4 regions of the Brevibacillus sp. FW301-21C12A genome follow, and region 3 is predicted to be linked to each of the others. Evidence: riboswitches for the same ligand, from Rfam matches in the RefSeq annotation. Region 3 holds a riboswitch; each other region holds the start of a gene.
What was found. Region 3 has a riboswitch for S-adenosylmethionine ahead of AC3WQH_RS03145 (aminotransferase class I/II-fold pyridoxal phosphate-dependent enzyme). Riboswitches for the same ligand answer to the same signal wherever they lie in the genome.
Positions count from the first base shown of each region.

Region 1: linked by a shared signal. The riboswitch ahead of AC3WQH_RS09765 (MetQ/NlpA family ABC transporter substrate-binding protein) and the one ahead of AC3WQH_RS03145 (aminotransferase class I/II-fold pyridoxal phosphate-dependent enzyme) in region 3 are both predicted to bind S-adenosylmethionine.
Region 2: linked by a shared signal. The riboswitch ahead of AC3WQH_RS15465 (2,3-diketo-5-methylthiopentyl-1-phosphate enolase) and the one ahead of AC3WQH_RS03145 (aminotransferase class I/II-fold pyridoxal phosphate-dependent enzyme) in region 3 are both predicted to bind S-adenosylmethionine.
Region 4: linked by a shared signal. The riboswitch ahead of AC3WQH_RS22520 (sugar ABC transporter substrate-binding protein) and the one ahead of AC3WQH_RS03145 (aminotransferase class I/II-fold pyridoxal phosphate-dependent enzyme) in region 3 are both predicted to bind S-adenosylmethionine.

Region 1 is NZ_JBYTBG010000011.1:89,935-95,140, forward strand. It holds gene AC3WQH_RS09745 (ABC transporter permease) at 1-157, opposite strand, end outside; gene AC3WQH_RS09750 (nucleoside hydrolase) at 184-1,116, opposite strand; gene AC3WQH_RS09755 (ABC transporter substrate-binding protein) at 1,195-2,268, opposite strand; gene AC3WQH_RS09760 (hypothetical protein) at 2,590-2,940, opposite strand; SAM riboswitch class I at 3,160-3,262, shown strand; gene AC3WQH_RS09765 (MetQ/NlpA family ABC transporter substrate-binding protein) at 3,385-4,218, shown strand; gene AC3WQH_RS09770 (methionine ABC transporter ATP-binding protein) at 4,259-5,206, shown strand, end outside.
Region 2 is NZ_JBYTBG010000024.1:34,057-39,262, reverse strand. It holds gene AC3WQH_RS15485 (Ger(x)C family spore germination protein) at 1-898, shown strand, start outside; gene AC3WQH_RS15480 (1,2-dihydroxy-3-keto-5-methylthiopentene dioxygenase) at 977-1,489, opposite strand; gene AC3WQH_RS15475 (methylthioribulose 1-phosphate dehydratase) at 1,507-2,160, opposite strand; gene AC3WQH_RS15470 (2-hydroxy-3-keto-5-methylthiopentenyl-1-phosphate phosphatase) at 2,164-2,832, opposite strand; gene AC3WQH_RS15465 (2,3-diketo-5-methylthiopentyl-1-phosphate enolase) at 2,829-4,043, opposite strand; SAM riboswitch class I at 4,163-4,313, opposite strand; gene AC3WQH_RS15460 (sigma-70 family RNA polymerase sigma factor) at 4,471-4,989, shown strand; gene AC3WQH_RS15455 (anti-sigma factor) at 4,986-5,206, shown strand, end outside.
Region 3 is NZ_JBYTBG010000003.1:65,341-70,546, forward strand. It holds gene AC3WQH_RS03120 (YlaH-like family protein) at 193-510, shown strand; gene AC3WQH_RS03125 (hypothetical protein) at 521-793, shown strand; gene AC3WQH_RS03130 (hypothetical protein) at 1,037-2,425, shown strand; gene AC3WQH_RS03135 (DUF5665 domain-containing protein) at 2,432-2,740, opposite strand; gene AC3WQH_RS03140 (pyridoxamine 5'-phosphate oxidase family protein) at 2,916-3,371, shown strand; SAM riboswitch class I at 3,461-3,586, shown strand; gene AC3WQH_RS03145 (aminotransferase class I/II-fold pyridoxal phosphate-dependent enzyme) at 3,682-4,845, shown strand; gene AC3WQH_RS03150 (trans-sulfuration enzyme family protein) at 4,842-5,206, shown strand, end outside.
Region 4 is NZ_JBYTBG010000052.1:21,393-26,598, forward strand. It holds gene AC3WQH_RS22510 (ABC transporter permease) at 1-599, opposite strand, end outside; gene AC3WQH_RS22515 (sugar ABC transporter ATP-binding protein) at 601-2,091, opposite strand; gene AC3WQH_RS22520 (sugar ABC transporter substrate-binding protein) at 2,169-3,191, opposite strand; SAM riboswitch class I at 3,309-3,429, opposite strand; gene AC3WQH_RS22525 (ATP-binding protein) at 3,632-4,888, shown strand; gene AC3WQH_RS22530 (GNAT family N-acetyltransferase) at 4,892-5,206, opposite strand, start outside.

The DNA.
Region 1 (5,206 bases), on a different contig from region 3:
AATACTTGTCCGTCAAAAACTGCATGTAGCCTTGCAGGGTAAAGCTTCCTTCATGGAAAAACGTGGACGCAATCGTCAGCACGATCGGAATGACCATGAACAGCGTCAAAAACAGCACACCAGGCAGCAGCAATAAATAAAGACCCTTTTTTCTCATTCAATTAACTCCTGTTCACGGTATCGTCAGGCTTTCAATGCGCCGAGAAAACGCGCAAAGAACGCATCTGCATCTACGTCCAGACAGACGTTCATGTTGGGTTCTTTTTTCAGGCGGTTCTGAAAGTCGCAAACCGTTTGCCCGTCACAAAGCTCGCTTTTCGTTTCGATATCGACGTACAGCTTCTTCGTCGTCACCAGCGAGCGGTCGAGCGCGACCGCAACAGCCAGCGGATCGTGCATGGCGCAGGCGCGCACGCCGTTGCGTTCAAAGTAGCGGTCCAGGTAATCGGACGTGCTTTGCTTCACGTAGCGGCCGATGGGCGTATCGCCCAGTTCCTTGATATGTTCTTCGGTAAGCAGGACTCGTCGTGTGACATCCAGCCCGACCAATGTCAATTGCGGAAATCCGGCGTGAAACACTACCTTGGCTGCTTCCGGATCGACGTACATGTTGTACTCCGCCACCGGGGTCACATTTCCGTGCTCGGTCAATACCCCGCCCATAAAAATGACTTCCTTCACCTGCTTGACCAGCTCGGGGCACCTTCTGACAGCCAAGGCCAGATTCGTCAGCGGCCCTGTCATGACAAGCGTGACTTGCCCGGGACGAGCCAGCACTTGCTCGCAAATGAAATCAGGCGCAAAGCCTTCCCGCGGCTGCGTCAGCACCTCCGCATCCCGCAGTGCCCCGCCAAGCCCGTCCTCGCCATGAATGCGATGCTCGAAAAACAACGGACGAAAAAGCGGCTGGGAGGCTCCGCGTACGACAGGAATCGTTGCTCCCACTTGCAGGAAATCGAGAATTTTGCACGTATTTTCTGTCGCTTTGCCAAGGGATACGTTGCCGTTTACGGTAGTGATTCCGATCAATTCACATTGACCGCTCTTGATAGCCAAAATAATTCCCAGCGCGTCATCAATTCCGGTATCGACATCAAGAATGATTTTTTGCTCCACGAGTGGTCCTCCTTCAGTTGAAACAAACAAGGGTATATCCGCCTGACGTCTATACCCTTGTCCTGTTTCAAGCGCTTGTTATTGGGTAATTTCGCGGTTCCAGCGATCAATCCACGCCTTGGAATGCTCGTTGACGAACTTCATGTCCAGCTTGCGCAGCTTGTTCACTGTCTCTTCGCCGTAAGTCACGCCTTTTGCTTCTTCGGCTGTCAGCTCCACAGACGTGTTTACAGGAGAGTCTACTTTTGCTTTCGCTGTTTTCTCCTGAACTTCCTTGCTCAACTGATAGTTGATGAAGTCCTCGGCCAGTTGCTTGTTTTTGCTGCCTTTGACGATGTTGACGGTGTTCATTACGGCGTAGCCACCGCTTGCCGGAGCGACGAATACCGCTTCTGGCACGGCTGCCTGGATGTCTTTGAAGTACATTTCCATGATCGGACCCACTGCGATTTCTTCCTGGCTGAACATGTTCACGTACTCGGAAGTTTTGTCGTAATACTTCACAACGCCTTTATTCGCTTCTTTCATTTTTGCAAACGCCTGGTCTTCGTTAAACTCTGCGCTACCTGCTACCATCGAAGCGCTGTCGAGAATCATCGGGCCTGTGGTGGACGTGATGTTCGGCAGTGTCAGCTTGCCTGCCAACTCAGGGCTCCACAGGTCTTTCCAATCTTTGATCTCGGTTGTGACCAGCTTCGGATTGTAGGCAATCCCGAATTGTCCGATCGTGTAGGCTGGACCGTAGTCCTCGCCCAGCGGCGCTTTGGCGATATCGTAAATCTGGTTCAGGTTCGGAATGCGACTGCGGTCGATTTTTTCAAATACGCCGCTGTCGATTCCTTGCTGCGCATAGTAGTCGGAGAGATAGATCAGATCGACGTCGGAACTGCCTTGGCGGATTTTGTTCAGACGCTCGGCGTTGTTTCCGATTTCGAGCACGATTTTCACGTTGTGCTCTTTTTCAAATGGTTCGTAGATTTCTTTGCGGAAAAAGTCTTCAGAAAAGCCCCATGTAGAGATTACCAGCTTTTGCGGCTCGCCTTTGGCAGCTTCGCCTGCTGCTCCCTCCTGCGTTTTGTCGCTGCTGCCGCAGCCTGCAAGCACCAGAGACAGCATGGAAGCAGAAAGTATTCCTGTCAGCATTTTTTTCATCGTAATGTTCCTCCCGTTCGGCTTATAAATGACGAATGATTCCATCTCATAGAATGAAGTGTTTTCTCGTTTTTATACTGCGTGTCGTGAAACCCCCTACTGTTTCCCTCGTTCGGTGATTTTATTCATCAACCACCCCCTTTGCAAAGCGTTGAGAAGCTGAAAAAGAAAAAAGAAAAGCACCCTTGAATAGAACGATACATTCTAAACAAGAGCACTTTTCTTCGTAAACAAAGAGAAGCGACACCCGTTTCACACCATTTTCACGGTCTTCCCTTGAGATAAATCAAAAGGGAAAATCCGAACGAATGGGGCAAGTATTTAATTTTCCGAGCCGCTCACAATCACATTCGTGATCGCCCACTGCGTAGGCGCGTCATAGTCTCTTAGCACAGCTTCCAGCTTCAGACCCATCTCTTCTTCCAGCCGTTCTTTCAGTTTCCTCTTATAAAGAAGAGACATGCGAAAATCGACTTCGAGCTTCAGGGCCGGGGCTTCGCCTTCAAGCGCGGCAGAGCGCGGTGAACGGCGATGCTTGGCGTGGAAGGTAATCAACTGATTCTCAATGGTCACTCTCAGCAAAGTCGTTCCAAATCCGAACAACTCTTTCGCTATCTCATTATAAATGGCAGACAGCTTTTTTCTCGTTTCATTCGTGTCTGTTAAACTCATGACATCACCCGCGAGAGCTGTTATCGGATTCGTTGCTCCCATTATACATATGATTTCTGGCTAGAGCAAGCAAACATTCGTATTTAGATCATTTTTACATTTTTCAGTCAAAAATTCGTTCGGAAAAACAATTGACAGGTCGAAATCGGCAAGCTATAATCCAACTAACCTAATATGAATTGTAGGCAATTTGCTTTGACCGAATTTCATAAGCCACTTCTCTTATAAAGAGAGGTCGAGGGACTGGCCCTATGACACCTCGGCAACCTATCCCACCGATATGGTGCCAAATCCAGCGGAAATCAATTCCGACAGATAAGAGAGGCATTGACCACTGTGAATGTTGCATGCGCAGTTACAAGCCTCTTCTTAGCGGAAGAGGCTTTTTGTTTTCCCGGTTACTATTTTCAAGATATACAAACACCAAAGAAAAGGGGAATTTTCATGAAAAAAACAGGCTTATTTCTCACTTCGCTTCTGCTAGCTGCTTCTCTCGTTACGGCGTGCGGCGGCAAACAGGAAGCGGCTCCCGCAAACGGTGGAGCTGCTGCTGAACAGCAAACCAAAATCAAGGTCGGCGTGACAGGCGGCCCTCACGAAGAAATTTTCAACAAAGTAAAAGAAGTCGCCAAAGGCCAAGGAATCGACGTGGAGCTGGTCGTGTTCAACGACTATGTGCAACCGAACCAGGCTCTCGATAAAGGCAATCTCGATATGAACAGCTTCCAGACCATCCCGTTCCTGGCCAAGTTCAATCAGGACCACAAAACCAAAATCGTCGAGATCGGCAAAGGCGTAACCTTCCCGATGGGGCTCTACTCCACCAAGCATAAAAAAGTAGAGGACATCCCGGAAGGCGGCGTGGTCGGCATCCAAAACGACCCGACGAACCGCGCCCGCGCTCTGTTGCTCTACCAGGCTGCCGGACTTATCAAGCTCAAAGACGGCGTGAAAGACAACGCGACTCCGCTGGACATCGTGGAAAATCCGAAAAAACTGCAATTCAAGGAGCTGGAGGCAGCGTTTTTGGCTCGCTCGCTCGGCAACGTGGAAGTCGCTTCGATCAACACCAACTTCGCCATGGAAGCAGGCTATTCGCCGAAAAAAGACGCGATCTTCTCGGAAACGTCTGATTCTCCTTACGTCAACATCATCGCCGTCAGAGAAGCAGACAAAGACAACCCGACCTACAAAAAGCTCGTGGACATCTACCGCTCGGAAGAAGTGAAGAAGTTTATCGACGAACACTTTGAAGGAGCCGTGCTGCCGTCCTGGTAAAAACATGCCGGGAACAACCGACAACAAGGAGACACTCGTGATGATACAGCTAACTGATATTCATAAAACGTACAAGGTAGGAGCCAGGCAGGTCGAAGCCTTGAAGGGCGTATCTCTGAACGTGGAAAAAGGGCAAATCTACGGCGTGATCGGCTTTAGCGGAGCGGGGAAAAGTACCCTGCTCCGCACGATCAACCTGTTGGAAAAGCCGACGAGCGGCTCCGTAGTCGTCAACGGGCAAAATCTGCTTGAGCTGAAGGAAAAAGAACTGCGCCAGGCGCGCAAAAAGATCGGCATTATTTTTCAGCACTTCAATCTGCTTTCCTCCTACAACGTCTTTGACAACGTGGCGGAAATATTGCGGATGAACCGAGTGCCAAAGGACGTTATCAAGCGCAAGGTAGAAGACTTGCTGCGCCTCGTCGGTCTGGCGGACAAGGCAAACGCCTATCCTTCCCAACTGTCCGGCGGGCAAAAGCAACGGGTAGGCATTGCCCGGGCACTCGCCACCGATCCGGAAATTTTGCTGTGCGACGAAGCGACATCTGCTCTCGACCCGCAGACGACCGAATCGATCTTGGAGCTTTTGCTCGACATTAACCGCAAGTTCAATCTGACAATCGTGCTGATTACCCACGAAATGCAGGTTATCAAAAAAATATGCGACCAGGTCGCGATCATGGAAAACGGCGTCATCATCGAGCAAGGGACTGTGCTTGATATTTTCAGCAATCCGCAGCAGCAGACGACGCGCAATTTCATCAAGACGATTTTTGACGATGAAGTGCCGGGTGAAATTTTGGCCAAAATCAAGCCGTCCGGGCCTGTCTCGAAAATACTTCGCGTAGCTTTTCGCGGGGATGCCGCGCTCGATCCGGTGCTCGGCACGCTGTCCGCGCGTTTTCCGGTCAGCACCAACTTGCTGTACGGCTCGATTACTTCCATTAAAGGAACGGCGCTGGGCATTCTGCTGCTGCATATCTCCGGG
Region 2 (5,206 bases), on a different contig from region 3:
TCAGGCAAGAGGACGGTTTGACGGGCTGGTGACGGGCCTTTCGTTATCAGGCAAAATACAGGTGTTCGTTATCGGGAAAAAACTGTTGGAACATCCCGATTGGTTTCCCATTATGGATGTGATGTTTCGCGATGCGCGATTTACGGTGAATGCGCGAGTGATCGTTTGCGACGGGCCGGTCAAGGAGCTGTTCAATTTTAATCCGACGGATAAGCCGCGGCTTCCGCTTCACCTAACCAGGCTGCTCGATAAGGCAAGCCAAAGGAATTTGACAGTAACAACAAGGTTACAGGAATTTCATCGACAAATGTTTGAAAAAGGAGGCACACCGTTACTCGCTGAAATCAACTCAGGACGCTCTGTTAAAGTATTGGGGACGGCACTGCTAAACAAGGGCGGCAAGTACGCTGCGCTGCTCGAGCCAAGAGATACGATGCTGTTGCAGATGCTCCGTAATCAAAAGCAGGGAGAGACATCCTTGACGCTTCCGCTTCCCGTAAACGGTGGCAGCAATCACATAGCGAGGGATCGGCTCAGTTTTTTGGTGAATGGCGTCAATCGCTCCGTGAAAACAAGCTACCGTAACAATCGGTTTCAATTCGACGTAAAAATGAAAATTCGCATTTCCATCACCGAAAGGCTGTTTTTGTTCGACATGGAACAAGACTACAGGAAAATGGAGCAAATGATTAGCGAGGAACTGCGCAAAGAGTTCGCAAATCTGGTCACAAAGTGCCAGGAGAGTGGAACAGACCCGTTTGGCTTTGGCGTGTACGCCCGTGCCTATGAGTACGAGGAGTGGAAAAAGGTACAGGAAGATTGGCCGGCGGCATTTGCCAGAGCCGATGTCCGTATTGTGCCGGAGGTGTCGATTATAGGCGATGGCGTCATTAAGTGAGTAAATAGCAGGAAAAAGGAAAAGCACCTTGTCGCCAAGGCTATGGTCCAAGGTGCTTGTTTGTTTTTGCGATACGTATCAGTAGATAGCCTCCCAGCCTGCAGGAGTGACGAACAGGCGGATTGCCTTGATTTTGCGGTCGTCCATCAAGGTGAAGTAGTGGCGGAAGTTCGGCGGTACGGAGATCAGGTCGCCTGGCTCAAGCTCGACGTCGAAGTAGCGCCCGTCTTTGCCCTTGATCGCGAAAATGCCGTGGCCGTCTACGCAGAAGCGGCACTCGTCGTCGGTGTGATGATGCTCGTTCTTGAATTTCACGAGCAGCTCATCGAGGTTAGGGGTTTTGTCAGAGAGGACGATGATGTCGGCAGTCAGGTAGCCGCGGCGCTCGCTGATCGCGTCGATCTCCGGCTTGAAGGCGGCGAGAATCTCCTGTTTTTCTTCCTCTGTCGGGCTGTAGTTGTCGCGGTGCTTGGGATCGAGGCGGTCTACGCCCCATTTTTCGTAAATGATCTCTTGGCTGTCCAGGAAGGAAATGACTTCCTCCGGTGCGGAAATGTACTCGTTAGTGTCGTGGAAACGAATTTGTGCCATCTTGTTTGCCTCCTTGGTTAATTGGTTGTAGTGGACACGACGGCTTGGCGCAGTTGCAGCCAGCGGGCGTGGTACTCGAACAGAAATTCAAATGCTTCCAGGTGGCGCTTCGCTTCAAAGTCGTTGCCGCCCCAGGCGTAAATGCCGTGGTTGCGGATGAGCACGCCCGGAATTTCCGGGGTGATGACTTTTTCAATCGCGGCGGCCAGGGTCGGAATATCGGCAAAGTTCTCAACAATCGGAACAGTGATACGCGCGTTTTCCTCCCAAATGCCCAAGCCTTTAATCAGCTCTTGCCCCTGGATGGAGAAGGCGCGCTGGCCGAAGTACAGCTCGGAGATGAGGTTGTTCCAAACGGTATGGACGTGGAAGCAGGCACCTGCCTGCGGGAACTTTTGATAGACGACGGCGTGGATCAACGTCTCTGCGGACGGCTTGAGCGAAGTCGCGTCTACAGGGCGGGAATCTCGATCGACTACGAGGTAGTCTTCCGGCGACAGCTTGGTCTTGTCTTTGCCGCTTGCGGTTACGGCAAATTGCAGCGGCTCGTTCTGGATTTTGATCGAGAGATTGCCGCTGGTACCGGGAAACCAGTCCCGGCGGGCAAATGTCAGCTTGGCGTCGTCCAGACGGCGAAAAGCGTCCAGACGTTGTTCGAGTGTTGCGGTCATGGATTAGACAACCTCCTGTTTCAGTTCGGTCAGCGTGCCAATCACGTCGTGGAAGGTCGCGAATGTGCTGTGCGGCAGCGCAAGCTCCTGTGCCTTCTCGGCGAGGAAGGAGCGGGCGATGACGTAGTCGGCGATCTTTGCGCCAGCCAGGTCCGTGATCGAATCGCCAATGACGACGCGATAGTGAGTGGCAGGGTCGTAGCGGCGAATGATGGTCGTCTTGCACATGCCGCAGCCGTTTGTGCAGTGCTCGTCGCAGGAGTGCGGCCACGTGATCGTGATGTTCTCGCCGGAGAAGTCGCTGCCGTTGCAGTAGATCGGGACACCGCTAAGGTCAAACGGAGCGAGAATCGGCTGGACGAAAAAGTCGATGCCGCCGCTCGTAATCAAAAGCTCGATGCCTTCCTCGCGGCAAAAGCGGACGAAGTCAGCGAAGCCGGGGCGAATCGTAGCCTCCTGGACGATGTAGTCTACAATATCCTGGCGCAAGGAAGAAGGGAGCAACTGAAACAGCTTGCCGACGCCTTCCTGTACGCTTATTTGTTGCGAAAGAATTTGTTTGGTGAGTGCTTCCCATTCGGGGGGAGCGAACTTTTTCACAATCGCGACGATGTTGTCTTTTTCCGTAATCGTTCCGTCGAAATCGCAGAACAGCACGAGCTTTTTGCTCATCGTGCGCCACCCCACTTTTCCAGGGCGATGGCAAGCTCAGGCGATCCGGCAGCGGCTTCTTCCAGGCTGCGCCCGGCAGTGACGGCAGCGATTGCGTCGACAAAAGCTTTCGCTCCGGCCGTCGCGCCGCCGGGGTGGCCGTGAATGCCGCCGCCCGCGTTGACGATTTGGTCGAGACCGAAGTCCTGATACAACTGCGGCACGAGTCCGGGATGAATGCCTGCGGACGGAACCGGGAACGAGCGGCGCACGCCCTCCAGCGGCGTCGTCAAGTTGTGGGCGAGTTGCAGCGCTTCTGTCTTGTCCAGCGCCACGTTGCCGTACGGAGACGGGAACAGCACCAGGTCTGCTCCGGCGATCCGCATCAAGGTGCCGAGCAGAAGCGGCGTGGCGATGCCGTAGTCAGGCGACGGATAGTACGCGCCTGCGAGCGCCGGGTGCGCCATGATCGGGACGTTGACATCCGGATCGGCTGCCAGGCGGTGCAGGGCATCGAAGCCGAAGGCCAGCACGTTGAACAGCAGGCAGTCGGCGCCCGCTTCGACCGCGCGTTTTGCCTTTTCGTTCAGCTCGTTGATCGGCCCGGTCAGGTTGGCGGCGTAGAGGACAGGCTTGCCTGTCTCGGCTTCGGTCTCCAGGGCGATCTGTTTGAACGCCTGGATGCGCTCAAAAAACGGTGCGCGGTCGTCCGCGAAGAAAATTTCGTCATCTTTGACCAAATCGACGCCGCCCTGCGCCTGTGCTTTAAATTGCGTTTTCAGATCGTCGAACGGCAGGCCGAGGCAAGATTTGAAAATGCTCATCAGGAGCGGACGGTTTTGGGCGTCCAGTCGTCCGCGCAGTCCGTCTATGCCGAACTTCGGTCCGGGAAAAGCCTGGAGGAACGAGTCGGGAAAAGCGATGTCGACCAGCTTGATTTTTCCGTCCATCGAGAGCTTTCCGAAAATTCCGGTCAAGAGCGAAGGAATGTCGCTGGTGAAGTTGCGGGTCGGGTAGCTGACGGTAATCAGCCCGCGCACATCCCCGTTTTCCAATGTTTCCAGCGGAGTGGCGCTGACGGCTTCGCCTAGGTACGGCGCCAGCTCCGCTTGCTTGGCAGCGGGCAAGTCCGTCCAGGAGCCGACCGTCATGCCGACTGCGATGGCAGCGGCTTTTTTGTTCAAGTCTTTGGCTTGTGTCAAATAGGTGACGAGGATGCGTTGCTCACTCATGCTAGTCCTCCTTGGCAGCTTGAAAAGCTGTCGTGGTCGTTTCGAAACATGTAATCATGCAAAAAAGCCTCCCCACTTGAGCGGGGAGGCGGTTGTCGACTATGAAAACGTCTCGTCTCCTCTCATCTCTCGGGTCAGTAGCCGGAACAAACAGCTCCGACTCTTATCCGTTGGAATTAGCACCGTTTCGCTATTTTTGTCGAACGCAAAAAAATAGCGCCGGTTGCCGGGCATCATAGGGCCAGTCCCTCAGCCAGCTCGCGATAAGAGTTTATGTGGTTCACACGCCATCTATCCGTGTGCGATACACCCATGATATGCCTTCTCGTTCCGCTAGTCAATCTTTGTTTTTCCGAGAATGTGCATCTGCTCACAGGGAAAAGGAGGCAGCAAGTGAAACTTTTTTACTCAGCGTGCGTGGTATCGGATGAAAGGGTGTGGAGGCATTGGGAAAGTAGGCTTGGAGGACGTGTACCAGTTGCACGTAAACGATATATACCGCTATCTTTTCCGGCTCACACGCGATCGGAGGCAGGCGGAAGACTTGACGCAGGAGACTTTTTTTCGCGCGTATGCCTCCCTGGATGACTATCGCGGGGAAAAAGTGCGGCCGTGGCTGTTCAAGGTGGCCTACCACGCCTTCGTGGACTGGCATCGCAAACAGAAGCGGCGGCCAGTCGATTACGTCGGGAGCGTGCCGGAACGACTGGATGCTTCCGCCGTCGATCCCGCTGACCAGCTCGTGAACCAGGAGTTGTGGGAGGCTGCATCCGCCTGTTTGGAGCGGCTGCCGGAAAAGCAGCGACAGGTGATTTTGCTGTCGGCGATGCAGTTTTCCTACGCGGAAATGGCGGAGGTGCTGGGAATCGAACTGGCGGATGTCAAGCGCTCCCTGTTTCGGGGACGGCAAAAGATGCGGCAACTGTGGAAGGAGGAAGGGCTATGACGAACCAAAACGGGGATGACCGCGAGCAAAAACTGCTTGCTTACCTGAGAGGGGATTTGACGGGAGAGGAAGCGAAACGGCTGGGCGAGGAACTGGCAGACGACGAAGAGTACGGGAAGCGGCTGGAACGGCTATTGCTCGGGGAAGAACAAGGGACAGACGGCAAGCAGGAGGCTGCGCCAGGGCTTTCGGAAGCAAGACAACGGGCGATCGTCCG
Region 3 (5,206 bases):
GAAAAGGCAGGCTAGCATTGTCGTGCGCCAAGTGCAGGAGCAGTCCGTTTTTGACAGGAAATCCATCACCTGATAAAGTAAAAAGGATACATACGAAAAAACGTTGGAAAAAGGAAAAGATTATGCAAAAGAGCGGGTCTTTCCCGTCGCGGTGAGAGGACACGGCCTTTTGCGTTACAGGAGAGATTTGTGATGGACTGGATACACCTTGCTTCAACCTACGTACCGGCAAACCCGGATCAACTGAGCGCCTACGACAGCTTCCGCCTGTGGGCGGACCATAATCGGGCTTGGATTTTGTTTGTGCAATTAATTATCGTTTACTACCTGGGGTTTGCGACGGTAATTCGCATGCCGATCTTGAAAACGTTGCTTTTATACCTTCTCCTGTTCGTCGGGGCGCTGATCTTTGCGATTTTGGACGTCCAGCTTCCTGTGAAGAGCGCGATGCTGGTCGCGATTGTCATTCTGGTCGTCGTCAAGCTGAGAATCAAACCGGAGCGAAAGTGAGGTTGCCCTCGTGAAACGTGATGATGCACTCTTTAACTGGTTGCAGATTCAAGTGGTAGCAGACGCGCGGCCGGACGATCAGTCGGCGCAGGAGACGGCGGCGTTTTTCTTGCAGATGTTGCAGGAGGACCACGCGCTTAGCGAGCTTGCCTATCGGCAGGAAGGCGGCTGGTACGTGCTGACGGCAAAGGAGGAAGCGGCGACGTTCGAGCGCAAATATCCGGCTGAAACGGTCGAGTTCTTGCTGGTCGCGATTGAAAACGAGCCTAAATACAATAGTTAAAAAAAGGGAAAAGACTCTTTCCGGCTCCGACCTGTTCGGCGGCGGAAGAGTCTTTTTTGTCGTGCGCACGGGGGCATTATCAGGCGTTCAGAGTGTCCCGGCGCGCTTTTTTGCTGTCTGGAGCCGCTGTGGGTATTTAGACGTGTTTTCGGCTGCGGTGCAACTTTTGAAAAAAACGCTACGTCTGTATGGTTGCCCACAGAAGACAGGGGATGATTGGCAAAAATAGAGGGGGAGACACCAGTGAAAAAGATCATGACCAAGCCCGTATTGGCGGTCGTTACGGCGGCGGGACTCATCGGCTGCCTGACGCCGATTTTTGCAGATGCCAGCTCCAGCAGCACGCCGGCGACCAAGGTAGTGATGAGCGACGAAGGCAAGCAGGTTACCCGCTACAACCTGAAAGAGCTTGCGAAAAACGACCCGGCTACGCTGAATATGCTGCTGAAAAACCAGGCAGACCATTTGTACCTGATTGTAGATCCGATCCATCTGAATACGAAGCTGCAAACATACATGGAAACGAACAAGTCGGAGTGGGAGCGCATTTATCGCGACTATTACGGCGACATCTGGCTGGAAGTTCGCCGCACAGAGGCGGACGAGGAACTAGTCAGCGTGAGCGCGCAGACCGAAAACGGCAAGGTGTACATCAAAGGCATCGTGACGCCGGAAGTGACGAAAGTAGTCGTGACCAAGCCGAACGGCGACTTTATCGAGGCAGTGCCGACGAGCGAGCATTCGTTTACCGTGAGCTTTGCCGCGCCGGAAACAGATTCCGTCCAATACGTCACCGTACAGGCGTATGCCGGCAGTCTGTTGGCGGACAGTGAAAAAGTTAAGCTCATCCCGCAGGCTGACGAGGAAAAAAGCAGGCTGATCCACGCCTTTTCCGTGTACGACGCCAAAAAAGCCGAATGGCAGGTAAAAGGTGTCGTCAAGCACGGAGCGGACAAGGTCGTCGTCTCCTACAACGGCGTGAAACAGGAGACGAGCTTGAAGAAGCTGTGGGACGGGGTGGACAGCTTCAGCGTGACGGTCAAGGACGTGAAGGCGAAAGCCGCAAGCGACGAAGTGCTGGTCGAAATATATGAAGACGGGAAAAAAGTCGACTCCGACACGATCAAAGTCGATGTCGTCAACCCACCGGACAAAGACCCTGGCGCGGCCTATGCCATTGCCGGAACGGCAGTGCACGATTTGAAGAAAAAGTCCGTTCAACTGAAAGGCACCGTCAAGGGCTGGGACGAGAAGCAAAAAGCAAAGCTTGTCGTCGTCACCCCGGACGGCAAGAAAAAGGAGATCAAGCCAAACGACAAGGGCGAATACACCGTGACCTTTACCTACAAAAACCGCTCGTTTGCTGCGAAAACCGTCCATCTGGAACTGTACGCGAAAGACAAGCTGGTGAAGCAGGCGGACATCGCGCTGAGCACGAAAATTACCGCCGTGCCGAAGAAGGATGACGATAAGGACGACAAGGATAAAGACAAGCACCACTATCCAAACGGAAAAGCATACGGCTATTGGAAAAACTACGACGGCAAATGGAAAGATGGCGACAAAGATGACCGCGACGATGACCGCGACGACGACGATGACGACGACCGCGGCAAAAGAAGCGGCAAGTAGTCTCGTTTACGGCTGCTTGTAAGTCTGAACATACTCGACCAGCTCGCGGATGTAATCGCCGAGGATAGGGATCGAGAGAAACTGCGTCAAAAGCGAGCCGAGCAGCGCCAGCACGATCGCTGTTCCAATCGTCAAGCCAAGACCCCGGGCAAGCCCTGCGAGGAAATTGATCCAGAGCAGCTTGCGCGGGGCTGTGTAGTTTTGGATCACGTCTGCGAGCCGGATATCCTCCAAAAACATGGCGATTTTGTCCATGCGCTCGTTCAATTTCCTCACTTCCTGCAGCTCGTGGAGGACCTGGTCGATTTTGTGCATAAGCCGGTCTGTAGGCGTAGGTGCCACTTTTTCCAACCTCCTTATCCGGTACGGCTTTGTTTTTTACCAGTGTAGGGAAAAAAACAGGCAGAATCAAGGCGTGGAGGAAACGTTTGCCTAATGGCAGATGCGAGGGGTACAATAGACGTACTACCGTTTACGAGGAGGCATCCGAATGGCTGAAACCGTATCCCAAACCTTGTCGGAAGAACTGTTCGCGCTCCTGCAAAAAGAGCGATTTGTGACGCTCGGCACCGTCGATCACGAGACAGGAGCGCCATCGCTCAGCTCCTTGTCCTGGACATTGGCGGTGAACAGCGGACTCATCCGCTTTGCCGTGGATAACCGCTCGCGCATACTCGCCAATATTGCCAAAGAGCCGCAGGTCGTCCTGCATCTGATCGGGGCAGGCTCCTCTTTTGCGATCAACGGACGCGCCGCAGTGAAAGCCGAGCGGCTGGAGGGCGTTCCGCTGAAGCTGGCGCTGGTGGAGATCGCGATTGACTCCGTCCGAGACGTCATGTTTTACGGCTCGCGCATTTCCGTAGAACCGCAATACGAAAAGACGTACGACAAAAACGCGGCTGCGAAGCTGGACAACCAGGTCATGACTGCGCTGAAAAACGCCTAGTCAAGACGGCCGCACAACAGTGGAAAATCCTGTTGACAAAAAACCGCCGTATCCTTTAGTATTAGGTCATTCAAATTGAATAGCAAAACTTCTTATCCAGAGAGGCGGAGGGACTGGCCCGATGATGCCCGGCAACCAATCACCTGCATGTTCGTTCATGCGGGGAGATAATGGTGCTAATTCCTGCAGAGTTTTTTAACTCTGAAAGATGAGAAGGTCTTGCTTACGGTGACGTAAACAAAGCCTTCTTTCAGAGGAAAGGGGGCTTTTTTCATGCCCCTCGTACATCATTGGAGGGAGAGAGTTACGTATGAGACTGGAAACAAAATTGATTCAAGCAGGCGTAGGCAGAGATGAAAAAACAGGGGCGGTCAGCTTTCCTGTCTACTATGCCACCGCATATCGCCACCCGGCATTGGGGCAGAGCACAGGCTTTGACTATACACGCACGGCCAATCCGACCCGCACGGTTTTGGAAGAAGCCATCGCCGAGGCAGAATCGGGCGATGCGGGCTTTGCCTGCGCATCGGGAATGGCGGCGGTTCATACGGTCATGGGGCTGTTTTCCCAGGGAGATCATCTCATTGTGTCGCTCGATTTGTACGGAGGGACGTATCGCTTGTTTGATCAGGTGCTTTCCCGCTACGGCCTGTCTTTTACGTACGTAGACTTGCGCGACCTGGAAGCGGTGCATAACGCGCTGCGAGCCGAGACAAAGGCGATCTTCGTCGAGACGCCGACGAATCCGCTCATGCAGATTACCGATCTTCGCCAAATCGCCGGGCTGGCAAAGCAGCATGGACTTTTGACGATAGTCGACAACACGTTCATGACCCCTTATTGTCAACGCCCGCTGGAGCTTGGCGCAGATATCGTGTTGCACAGTGCGACGAAGTACTTGGGTGGCCACAACGATGTACTGGCCGGACTGATCGTGACAAAAGGCGAGGAGTTGTCGGAAAAAATCCGGTTTTTGCATAATTCCATCGGAGCGGTATTGGGTCCACAAGATAGCTGGCTGTTGGTACGCGGAATGAAGACATTGGCGCTGCGCATGGAAAGACATCAGACAAACGCGCTCGCGGTTGCAAAAAAGCTGCAGGAGCATCCGGCTGTCGCCGAAGTGTTTTACCCAGGGCTGCAAGAACACCCCGGGCATGCCATCCAGGCGAGCCAGGCAAGCGGTTATAGCGGTATGGTTTCATTCCGGGTACGGTCTGCGGAGCAGGTGGGCTTGTTTTTGCAAAATCTGCGCATCGTTTCTTTTGCGGAAAGCCTTGGCGGCGTCGAGTCGTTGTGTACGTATCCGGCGACACAGACCCACGCTGACATTCCGCTGGAAGTACGGGAGTATGTCGGCGTTTGTGACCGATTGCTGAGGCTGTCGGTCGGGATTGAGCATCCGGAAGACTTGATCGCTGATCTGTTTCAGGCTTTGGACGCAAGTCTTGTCGTTGGGGGGGCTGCGCGATGAATTTCGCAACGAAGGTTTTGCATGGCTCTACTTGCATCGATCCGTTCACAGGGGCGTCGTCGGTTCCGATTTACCAGGCTTCCACGTTTCACCAGTTTGATCTCGACCAGCCAGGCACGTATGACTACGCCCGTTCCGGCAATCCGACCAGACACGCGCTGGAGGAAGCGATTGCCGCTCTCGAAGGCGGCGCGCGCGGCTTTGCTTTCTCGTCCGGCATGGCGGCGATCTCCAGCGTGTTCATGCTGTTTTCGGCTGGCGACCATATCGTAGTCGCGGAGGACGTGTACGGCGGCACCTTCCGCTTTTTGACCCGCGTGCTGTCGAGAATGGGCATTTCCGTTACGTTTGTCGATGCGAC
Region 4 (5,206 bases), on a different contig from region 3:
TGTCTGGTGTAGGTCAGGTAGATGTGCGTGACCGCGACCAGCAAAAAGGTCAGGATAACTGGCACAGGCAGCGAGAAAATTTTGCCTTGGCCAAGCCACAAAAACCACTCCTGGAATTTCCCCGGAGCCATCGAACCGTCTTCCATCGGCATGTTGGCGTAGATCGAGTAGCCTTTGGAATACGTCATGTGCAGCCCGTTGACGATGTAGAGCATCGCGAGCGTCGCCAGCAGGTCGGGAATCCGGATTTTGACGACCAGAAACGCGTTGACCAGCCCGACGATCAGGCTGAGCGCAATCGGAACGACCAGTGTGGCGAACACGCCCTGCTCGTACCAGACCATCATCGAGGCCGAGACGACGGTAGTCAGCGACACCGTCGAACCGACAGACAGGTCAAAGCCCCCGACAATCAAGGAAAACGTAACGCCGATGGCGACAAACGTCACGATCGAGATCGAGCGCAAAATGTCCGTAATGTTGTCATACGTAAAAAAATACGGGTTGGTCAAACTGAATAACAGCATAACGATAACAATAACCGCAACCGTTCCGTATTTGTAAATAAAATCAAACAGGCTGAATTTTTTACCTTCCACGTTACTCACCTCCGCTTGCATAATACATAATCCGCTCCTGCGTCGCTTCCGCCCGGCTCAGCTCCCGGACGATTTTCCCTTCGAACATGACCAGAATCCGGTCCGCGATGCCCAGCACCTCCGCAAACTCGCAGGAAAAGTACAAAACGCCCTTGCGCTGCTCCGCCAGCTTTCCGATCAGGCGGTAAATATCGCTTTTCGCGCCGATGTCCACGCCTTTGGTCGGTTCGTCAAACATGAAAATTTGCGCATCCGTATCGAGCCATTTGCCGATTGCGACCTTTTGCTGGTTCCCCCCGCTGAGGTGGCCGACGAGCTGGCCGATGTCCGCTGTCTTCACACCCAGCCGCTGCACCAGCTCCCGCGCTTGCCCCGCCTCGACTCCCCTGCGGACAAACCCGAGGCGCGACCATTTCCACAAAGTCGAGACAGACAAATTGTTTTTCACCGACTCCTCGACAAAAATGCCTTCTTTTCGCCGCTCCTCCGGGACGAGGACGATCCCTGCATCCACGGCTTCCTTTGGCGAGCGCAGGCGTACCGCCTTGCCTTTCAGCCTGATCTCGCCAGCTTCGGCCGCATCCGCTCCGAACAGCAGCCGGGCCAGCTCCGTCTTCCCTGCCCCGACAAGTCCTACGACGCCTACGATCTCGCCCTCGCGAACGCTCACATCCGCACCGCGCACCTTGCCGCCAGCCACTCCGGCCGCTTCCAGGATCACTTCGCCAATCGGCAGCTCCACTTTCGGGAACTCTTCCTCGAAGCTTTTGCCCAGCATGTTCCCGATGACTTCATCCATCGTAGTAGCGGCCGTCTCGCTCGTGGCAATCAGTTGACCGTCGCGCATGACCGTGATCCGGTCGCAGATTTCGAAAATTTCCGGCAGCCGATGGGAAATGTAGATGATCCCGACGCCTGCTTTTTTCAACTGGTCGATAATGAGAAACAGCCGCTCGCTCTCCTTCGTGCTCAACGGGGCTGTCGGTTCGTCAAAAATGACGTACTTCGCTTTTTGCACGGTCGCGCGGGCAATCAAGATCAGTTGCTTTTCGGACAGCGTACATTCCTCGACGAGCATGCGCACAGGGATGGAAAAGCCGAAGCTTTGCAAAATGCTCTCCGCTTCCTTGTGCAGCCCTTGCCAGTTCATGAGTCCCTTGCTGCTTTTGGACACGATCTGGTCGAGCAAAATGTTTTCCGTCACGCTCAAATACGGGATCAGCGCCGTATCGACTTCCTGGTAGACGCACTGGATGCCCAACGCTTTCGCATCCTGCGGCGATTGGATCGAGACGTCCTTGCCGTCAATCGCGATGCTGCCGCCATCCGGCTGATACGCGCCTGTAAGAATTTTCATCAGCGTGCTTTTTCCCGCTCCGTTCGCTCCGAGCAGCGCGTGCACCTCGCCAGCCTTGACTTCAAAATCGACGGAGCGCAACGCAGGCACGCCGGAAAACTGCTTCACAATCCCTTTCATCTGCAAGCTGGACACTTTTCGCCCCCCCTAAATAAACAAGATTCCCGTTGACAAAAGCAACGGGAATAGCCAAACCAACCAGCTCTATTTGCTTACTTGCCCCACTCTTGTACGTATTGGGACAGATCGCCCATCGTTACTTTTTTATCCTTTGGCAAGTCTTCCTGTTTGACCAGCACCGGATTCAGCTTCACGCTGTCTGGCACTTGCTCGCCTTTCATTTTTTGGAAAACGGTCTGCGCGTGAATGCGTCCGATATTCGACGGATCTACCGCTGCTGTCGCGACCCAAGGAGAGTTTGGCTCCTGGATCAGTTGCAAGTCTTCGTCGCTCAGGTCGATGCCGTACACCTTGATCTCGGTGCGTCCTGCTTGCTGGATCGCACGGGTTGCCCCTTTGGCAAATTCATCCCACGATGCCCATACGGCTGTAATGTCGCCTTTGTTCGGATACTTTTTCAAAATCGCTTCCATCTGCGCTTGCGTATCCAGCGCGGTGTTGTTCGTTGCCGAGCCAAACGCGGCGATTTCCTTGATATCCGGGTATTTTTTCAGGAATGCTTCATACGTTACCTGGCGCTTTTCCATCGGCGCAAAGCCCGCTACCCAAATTTTCACGATGTTGCCTTTGCCGCCCGTATCGGCAGCCAGCTTTTCCAGGCTCAACTCGGCCAGCTTGTTGTCATCTTGCTCGACGACAGGGACGCCCGGCAGCTTGATATCGGTGTCGAACAGCACGACCGGGATCTTTTTGTCGACCGCTTTTTGCGTGCCTTGCTGCAGCGCTTCCGCCGTACCGTGGTCAATCAGGATGCCGTCAAAATTTTGGTTCACCGCAGCGTCGAGGTTGGAGGCCATTTTCGACAAATCGGTATCTGCGTTGAATACGGTCAGCTCGCCGCCGTTTTTCTCGACTTCCTGCTTCACGCCGTTAATGTATTGGGCAGAAAACGTGCCGACGTTTTGGCGCATAATCAAGGCAATGCGCTTCGCCTTCTCGCCGCCGGAAGCGCCGCTTCCCGCCTGATTTTGGGTGTCCGCTCCCCCGCCGCAAGCGGTCAAGGCCAGCGACGCAGCCAGTACGATTGATGTGACAAGACCCAGTCTCTTTTTCATCGAAAAATCCCCCTTTTTCTTTCTTCCTGCTGAGCTTCAAGCTGAGGAGGCTACGCCCTTCCAATAGGAAAAGCCTCTTTCAACAGATGAAAGAGGCTTGATCGACAAGATTCGCGCCTCTTATCTGTCAGGTATCGCTACCTGTTGGAGTTAGCACCTTGGCTCGCAAGACGGTGATCTTGCCAGCTAGGTTGCCGGGCATCATAGGGCCATTCCCTCAGCCTTCTCTGGATAAGAGTAGTTTTTATTTTCGCAACGTTTGTATTAATATATACAGACTATAATCCTTGTTTTACCCATCTGTCAACTGGGTTTTTGAAGCTTTTGTCCTCCAAAATAATCCCAACTCGATGTCCAAATTTTGGAGGAATTATGTAAGGTCTTGTCGAAACCTTGTAGATTGAAGCAAAAGCCATGCAAATTTGCGATGGGGATGTCTAATGAGTCTACTAAAAGAACTAATCTTGCAAATGTTTTTTGCCTTGACACCGTTTGTTTTGTTCAACATCTATTACCGCGACCGGATGCGTAACTATAGCCGTTGCTTTATTCTCGTAACCAGCTCTGTCTGCATGTTTCTGGCGATGACCTTCGCTTCGAGCGTCAACGAAGGAATCATTTTCGACATCAGGCACGTCATCGTCTTTTTCGCTCTGATCTACGGCGGAGTACGAATCGCCTTGATCGTGCTGATCGAATCAGCGCTGTACCGCTTTTATCTGGGCGGCGAAGGCACCTGGGTCGCCATGCTCGTAATGGCCGCCACGTTTGCAATCTCCCTCCTGATATATCAACGCTACAAAGCCAGTTATCGGAAAACACTGTTTACTCTTTTGACGGGTGCGCTTTTTTCCCTGATAGATTTGGGGTTGACCTATCTCAATTTTCCCACCTATGTATCCCATCAGCTTCCCTATCATGTGCTTGTGATTCCCGTTCAAAATTTTGTCGGCATCTGGCTGTTGATGTCGTTATTTAGCAAATGCGTATCAGACAAGGAATTGTTCATTCGCCATGCCCAAAACGAAAAAATCGAGACGATGAGCCACGTCGCCGCTTCACTGGCGCACGAGGTGCGAAACCCGCTCACGGCCGTCAAAGGATTTTTGCGCCTGATCCAGGAGGACCCGGGAAACATTGCGAAAACCGATCAGTACATTCGCATCAGCATGGACGAGATTCAGCGCACGGAAGCGATTTTGACGGAGTACCTGGCGCTGTCCAAGCCGCTCAAGGAGCGCACCGAGCTGATCGACGTATGCGAGCAGCTCCATGTCGTCCGCGAGGTCATGCTGCCGTTTGCCAACATGAACAACGTCGAGTTGGAGCTGCAAGCTTATGAAAAGCCCGTCACGATCATGGCCAATCCCGACGAGTTCAAGCAGGTGCTGGTCAACTTTATCAAAAACGCCATCGAGGCATGCGCGGAGACGGCCAAAGGGAAAGTCTCCCTGTCGTTGTTCATCGAAAAAAACAACGCCCTGCTCGTCATCAAGGACAACGGCATCGGGATGGACGAGGGCCAGATCAGACGACTTGGCACGATCTATTTTTCTACCAAAACGAGCGGGACCGGACTCGGCCTGACTTATTCCTATCACGTCATTCACACGTTTGGCGGTTCTGTGAGCGTGTCGAGCAAGCCGAAGGTCGGCACCAAGTTCACGATTACGTTTCCGTACCATCAGCCGCAGTAGCAGCTAGGCGAGTGGCCTGGTCATGAAAACCTGCTCGGCCAGCGTGGAAAAGCCCGCACTTTGCAAAATTCGGGTGGTTGCCTCATTTGCGACGGGCAAATTGACGGTGAGGCGATGAAGCTCCTGGTCCAGCGGAGCAAACACATGGGCCAGTGCGCTTGCGACAATCGCCTCCCGGTCTGCTCGTCCGGGACTGGCTTCACACTGAAACAGCAAGGCAGTCGTTTGCCTTCCCTGTTCATCAAAAATCCGCCTGTACAGCGCGTAGCCGCCCGCCTGCACGTTCTCGCGAATGGCGACCAGCGCCGCAAGCTCCAC